3 regions of the Delftia sp. 11MD genome follow, and region 1 is predicted to be linked to each of the others. Evidence: predicted binding sites of a transcription regulator. Region 1 holds the regulator's gene; each other region holds the start of a gene.
What was found. Region 1 encodes LexA, which represses DNA repair genes until DNA is damaged. Its sites were predicted from a motif close to ACTGTATNNNNATACAGT; they were not measured.
Positions count from the first base shown of each region.

Region 1 (2,264 bases):
GCGCGTGCCCCGCCAGATCCAGACGCCTTTGTCGCGCGCACGCAGCAAGGCCGCTTCCATGCTTTCGTGAACGGTCGCATTGCCCGTGCCGGCCACCACGATGCCGCGCACGCCTGCGGCCACCAGCGCATCCACGCCGCAGGCACGCGCCAGAGCACCGCTGAACACCACCTCGACCCAGGGCAGCTCATCCAGCGCCAGCAGGTCAGACAGAGCGGGAGCGGAAGTCACCATCCGCGCAACGGGGGCGACTGGCGTGACCGGCGCATCAGGCACCAGCCAGCGCACGCGTCCTTCCTCCACCACGGCCTGCGGGCCACCTTCCATGGAGCGCATGGCCTGCAGTCGGTAAGGGTGGACTTTTTGCACCTGGGCCGCCGCATGCACTTCGCCGCCGGCCACCACCCACACACCGCTGCGCCCGCCGCTGGCGGCCACGGTCACGGCATCGCGCAGATTCTGCGGTCCGTCGGCCAGCAGGGCCGTGGCCGGGCGCATGGCGCAAGTGAGCACGATGGGCTTGGTGGCAGGCAGCAGGCTGTGCAGCAGCCAGGCCGTCTCTTCCAGCGTGTCCGTTCCATGCGTGATCACCACGGCGCGTGTATCCGCATCCTCCAGCGCCTGCGTGCAGGCACGCAGCAACGCGCGCCACACGGGCCAGTCCATATCCTTGCTGTCCACCTGCGCGATCTGCTGCGTCTGCACAGGCCCCAGCGCCTGCTGCTCCAGATCCGGCACGGCATCGAGCAGCGACTGCACCGTGATCTGTCCGGCCTTGTATCCCACTGCCTGCGACTGCGAATCCGCCCGGCCGGCGATGGTGCCGCCCGTGCCAAGAATCACCAACTTTGACTGCCCCACTTGCACCTCTTGGAAAACTGGTTAAAAATACAGATACTGTATAAATCATCAGATGACTTCTCTGCCTGCCATCTGAATTCAAGGACCGGACGCACGCCATGCTCGACCATCCCAAGCTCACCGCCCGCCAGCAACAGATCCTGGACCTGATCCAGGCCGCCATCTCCCGCACGGGCGCGCCCCCCACCCGCGCGGAAATCGCCAACACGCTGGGCTTCAAGTCCGCCAACGCAGCAGAGGAACATCTGCAGGCCCTGGCCCGCAAAGGCGTGATCGAACTGGTCAGCGGCACCTCCCGCGGCATTCGCCTGCGTACCGACACCGTGCGCAACATCAATGCCGCACGCGGCACCAGCTTCGGGCTGCCGCTGTCGGCCCTGGCGCCGCTGATGCTGCCGCTGGTGGGCCGCGTTGCGGCGGGCTCGCCCATTCTCGCCCAGGAACATATCGACCAGACCTATTCCGTCGAACCCAGCCTGTTCCAGGTCCGCCCGGACTATCTGCTGCGCGTGCGCGGCATGTCCATGCGCGACGCGGGCATCATGGACGGCGATCTGCTGGCCGTGCAGTCCGCGCATGAAGCCCGCAACGGGCAGATCGTCGTGGCACGCCTGGGAGATGAAGTCACCGTCAAGCGCCTGCGCCGCACCACGCAGGGCGTGGAGCTCCTGCCGGAAAACCCCGATTACCCGGTGATCCGCGTCGCTCCCGAAGAGGCCTTTGCCATTGAAGGCCTGGCCGTGGGGCTGATCCGCAACAGCATGTCCATGTAAACCGGACAGGCAGCCCTGCACGGGTTGCCACCCCCTACTTCATGCACCGCCCAGGTGGTAGGCGCGAAGCCTTGCAGCTTCGCCCTGGGCGGAGCTTTGCCCGCAAACCGCAATCCTGCCTGTGTCCATGCCTCTTTGAAATACGCCAACAGGAGTCGTCACATGGGATTCGCTCTGCCAACACTGTCTTCTCTGTCCTTCCTGCGCCTGGCACAGGGCATTCGCCTGCCCGCCGCCGCCATGGAGCCCGCCATGCGCACCATCCAGCCCGAATCGCCTGTGCAATCCGAGCAGGCGACCATCCTGTCCTTCAGCAAGGCCCGCCGCCGCAGCCAGCAGCGGCGCAGCAAGTCAGCACGGCTACCAGAACACAGGGATGCGCAGCTGCTGCTGCCCCTGCAACCCGAACTGCCCTCCCTTCCGGCAGATCAGGCCCTGCCTTCGGGTCTGCGCATCATCCAGCGCTCGCCGCAGGAGCAGCCCGAATGCCTGTTCATCTCGGGCCGCATGGCCGATGTCTGTGCCGCCCTGGAACGCATGGAAGCGCACGGCGCGCAGACACCGGCCTGAGGTCGCCCTGAGACCAACCCGTCCACCCGGTCTGCGAGAGCCCGGGCCTGTCTCTTGCCT
Region 1 is NZ_CP194333.1:3,456,226-3,458,489, forward strand. It holds gene ACRSCF_RS15660 (asparaginase) at 1-861, opposite strand, end outside; gene lexA (transcriptional repressor LexA) at 960-1,634, shown strand; gene ACRSCF_RS15670 (hypothetical protein) at 1,797-2,204, shown strand.

Region 2 (2,264 bases), 1.4 Mb from region 1:
GCGCAACCGTAGCGATGGCCAGGCACCCACGCCGATTCGAAGCCGCGCCCGCCCTGCGCATAGTCCAGCACCAGGGCCATGCGGCCCGTGCGCTGCCCGTGCAGCCAGACGCGACGCTCCATGAGCCGGCCTTCGCGCTCGATCATGCGCAGGCCGGCCACCAGCCATTCGTCCTCGACCAGTTGGCCGCGGGCCTGCACTTCGGCCTTGTCCATGGGCCAGCCCAGCGCGGCCATCACGTCGGCCTTGACCTCGGGGCTGAGCGATTCACGGCGGCGCACGGCGTCGATGATCAGCTGCCAGTGGCCCAACTGCACCAGCATGTCGCGTGGCCAGTCGCGGTGGCTGTCCACCAGATCCCGGCAGTCCTTGATGCGTGCCGCCATGCCCGTGGCCTGCGCATCTACCATGCGCGCGGCCATGGTGTTCCAGCGCTGGCGCATCTGGGAGTCGCCGGCCTGGTTGGCCAGGCCCGCGCGCACCATGTCCTGCATCCACAGCGACAGTTCCTGCAGGCCCGCCTCGACCTTGTCCCAGCGCTTGTCTTCGCGCCTGGCCTGCTGCCTGGCCGCAACCTCGGGATCGGGTGGCGGCTCGGCCGCCGCGGCGGCAGCCTTGGCCTCCTTCTTCTCGGCCTTTTCCTGGCGGCTGTCCAGCCAGGTCTGCACCCAGGCCGGTGGATCGCCGCCCTCGGTGACCTGGCCGCCCGCACGCATCAGCATCAGCGCCAGCCCATGCTTGCAGGGGAACTTGCGGCTGGGGCAAGAGCATTTGAAGGAGGGGCCCGACAGGTCCACCTGGGTCTGGTAGGGCTTGCTGCCGCTGCCCTGGCACTCGCCCCACACCGCCACATCGTTGGCACCCATGGTGGGCCATTTGGCGGGCGATTGCAGCCCCTTGGCGGCCTTGCTGGAGGAAGCGTCCGGCGATAGCGCCAGCACTTCGCTCTCTGTTCCTAATACACGCGACACCGAAGCTCCCTCTCCAAGTGTTTGTCATCGCCAGGCGCATTGAATGAAGAAACGACCGCGCCCGGCAAGCCCGAAAGCCTATCAGCAATAGTTATCGGCAATTTGAAACAAATCACAACAACGTCAAACCTCTCTCCCATGAACCGGGAACCCCATGGCGCGCAGCCAGCTGCGCTATATCAGCGCATGCATTGATGGCACCAAGCCGTACCAGCCTTCAGACATTGCAAAAAGACGCAGGAAACACGCATTCACCATTTCCTGCGATGCACATCGCCACCCATTGAAAGCAAGCACTCATTCCGCACTGAAAACGGTTTCATTCCATTGCACTGGCAACCATTGCAATCCGCCGGCCATTGCGATAGCCCGACAGTGCGTTCAAACCGGAACCAGGCAAGGCCGGACCAGACCCTGGCTGGGGGATGGGCTCTCGAAAAACCGGATGTGCCAGGCAAATATACTGTATATTCATACAGCCATGGAGCTGCAACGCAAACTTTTCATCCTCGCCGACGCCGCCAAGTACGACGCCAGCTGCGCCTCCAGCGGATCGCAGGGGCGCGACTCGCTGGACGGCAAGGGCATGGGCTCGGTCACCGGCATGGGCATCTGCCACAGCTATGCGCCCGACGGGCGCTGCATCTCGCTGCTCAAGATCCTGCTGACCAATGTCTGCATCTTCGACTGCCGCTACTGCATCAACCGCAAGAGCTCCAACGTGCAGCGCGCCCGCTTCACGGTGGCCGAGGTGGTGCAGCTGACGCTGGACTTCTACCGGCGCAACTGCATCGAGGGGCTGTTCCTGTCCAGCGGCATCATCCGCTCCAGCGACTACACCATGGAGCAGCTGGTGGAAGTGGCCCGCCGCCTGCGCGAGGAGCATGACTTTCGCGGCTACATCCACCTCAAGACCATCCCGGATGCCGCCCCCGAATTGCTGGCCCAGGCAGGCCGCCATGCCGACCGCCTGAGCATCAATGTGGAACTGCCCACGGCCAGCGGCCTGGCGCAGTTCGCGCCCGAAAAGGACGGCCGGCGCATACGCCAGGCCATGCAGGGCGTGGACCGGCATGTGCAGGCCTGGCGCGCGGCCACGCGCGAGCAGCGCCAGGCGCAGTCCCTGCCCGGCGCGCCCGCGCAGCGCGCCGCCGTGCCGCGCTTCGCGCCGGGCGGGCAGAGCACGCAGATGATCGTGGGCGCCGACCGCGCAACCGATGCCGACATCCTCGAGTCCAGCCATACGCTGTATGCGGGCTACGGCCTGCGCCGCGTGTACTACTCGGCCTTCAG
Region 2 is NZ_CP194333.1:2,035,993-2,038,256, reverse strand. It holds gene ACRSCF_RS09135 (SWIM zinc finger family protein) at 1-971, opposite strand, end outside; gene ACRSCF_RS09130 (putative DNA modification/repair radical SAM protein) at 1,453-2,264, shown strand, end outside.
Region 2: the regulator LexA is predicted to act here: its motif matches at 1,434-1,451, upstream of ACRSCF_RS09130 (putative DNA modification/repair radical SAM protein).

Region 3 (2,264 bases), 1.7 Mb from region 1:
TGGGCTGCGCTCTGGTCGCGCACGGGCCGGGTATTGCCGGCCGTGAAGCCCGGCTCGCGCAGGCCGAAGGCCAGCGGAATGATCATCAGGGCACACAGCGACAGCAGCAGCAGGGCGTTGGACCAGCCGAAGTTCGAGATCAGGCTGCCTTCCACGGGCACCATGAAGAACTGGCCGAAGGAGCCCGCCGCCGCCGTCACGCCCATGGCCCAGCTGCGCCGCGCCACGGGAATCTGGCGGCCCAGCACGCCGTAGATCACGGCATAGGTGGTGCCGGCCTGGGCTGCGCCTATCACCACGCCGGCCGTCAGGGCGAACCAGGTTGTCGTGGGCGCCATGGCCATGCCGGCCAGGCCCAGCGCATACAGCAGCGCGCCCACCAGGAGCACGCGGAAGGCGCCGAAGCGGTCGGCCAGCATGCCGCCGAAGATGCCGAGCACGCCCCAGGACAGGTTCTGGATGGCAATGGCCAGCGCGAAGGACTCGCGCGTCCAGCCCATCTCCTGGGTGATAGGCTGCAGCCACAGGCCGAAGCCGTGCCGGATTCCCATGGACAGCGTCACGACTGCGCCCCCGCACAGCAGTATCTGCACCATGGACATGGGTTGGTTGTTTTTGTGCATGCGGCAAACTTTAGCGAAACTCCGGGTTTTGCGCTGCGACGCATGGGTCGCCCATGCGCCAGCGCGGCACTTCGTAGCCCTTGGCGGCACTGGCCTTTTCGGGATAGTCAATGTCAATGACTGTGAATGTATCCAGCACTGAGCCGGGCTGCGCACTACAATCCGCCCCCATGGCAGTCAAACCATCTCCCACTTCCGCCAGCGAATACTCCGAAGGCTCGATACGCGTGCTCAAGGGCCTGGAGCCCGTCAAGCAGCGTCCCGGCATGTACACACGCACCGACAACCCCCTGCATGTGCTGCAGGAGGTGATCGACAACGCGGCCGACGAGGCGCTGGCCGGCTTCGGCAAGAAAATCCGCTTCACCCTGCATTCCGACGGCTCCTACAGCGTCGAGGACGACGGCCGGGGCATCCCCTTCGGCATGCACCCCGAGGAAAAGGCGCCCGTGGTGGAGCTGGTCTTCACCCGCCTGCATGCGGGCGGCAAGTTCGACAAGGGCAAGGGCGGCGCCTACAGCTTCTCGGGCGGCCTGCATGGCGTGGGCGTCTCGGTCACGAATGCGCTGGCCACGCGCCTTGAGGCCTGCATCCACCGCGAGGGCAAGGTGGCCACCATCGCCTTCTCGGGCGGCGACGTGGTCGAGCCCCTGCAATCGCGGCCGCTGGCCGCGGGCGAACGCAAGCAGGGCACGACCGTGCGCGTGTGGCCCGATGCCCGCTACTTCGAATCCTCCCAGCTGCCCATGGGCGAGCTGATGCATCTGCTGCGCAGCAAGGCCGTGCTCATGCCCGGCGTGTCGGTGACCCTGGTCAACGAGAAGACGCGCGACACCCAGACCTGGCAGTTCAAGGGCGGCCTGCGCGACTATCTGCAGCAAAGCCTGCATGGCGAGGCCGTCATCCCCCTGTTCGAAGGCGAGGGCTTTGCCGACCGCAACCACGACAGCTTTGCCGAAGGCGAGGGCGCCGCCTGGTGCGTGGCCTTCACCGAGGATGGCGCGCCGCTGCGCGAAAGCTATGTCAACCTGATCCCCACCACGGCCGGCGGCACGCACGACAGCGGCCTGCGCGACGGCCTGTTCCAGGCGGTCAAGGCCTTCATCGAGATGCATTCGCTGCTGCCCAAGGGCGTCAAGCTCATGCCTGACGACGTCTTCGCGCGCGCCAGCTACGTGCTCAATGCCAAGGTGCTGGACCCGCAGTTCCAGGGCCAGATCAAGGAGCGCCTGAACTCGCGCGATGCCGTGCGCCTGGTCAGCGGCTACGTTCGCCCTGCGCTGGAGCTGTGGCTCAACGAGCATGTGGAATGGGGCCGCAAGCTGGCCGAGATCGCCATCAAGGCCGCCCAGACCCGCCAGAAGGCGGGCCAGAAGGTCGAAAAGCGCAAGGGCTCGGGCGTGGCCGTGCTGCCCGGCAAGCTCACCGATTGCGAAAGCCGCGACCTGAGCCTGAACGAGGTCTTCCTGGTCGAGGGCGACTCGGCCGGCGGCAGCGCCAAGATGGGACGCGACAAGGAAACCCAGGCCGTGCTGCCCCTGCGCGGCAAGGTGCTCAACACCTGGGAAGTCGACCGTGACCGCCTGTTCGCCAACAACGAGATCCACGACATCTCGGTGGCCATCGGCGTGGACCCGCATG
Region 3 is NZ_CP194333.1:1,745,553-1,747,816, forward strand. It holds gene ACRSCF_RS07885 (MFS transporter) at 1-623, opposite strand, end outside; gene ACRSCF_RS07890 (DNA topoisomerase IV subunit B) at 794-2,264, shown strand, end outside.
Region 3: the regulator LexA is predicted to act here: its motif matches at 743-760, upstream of ACRSCF_RS07890 (DNA topoisomerase IV subunit B).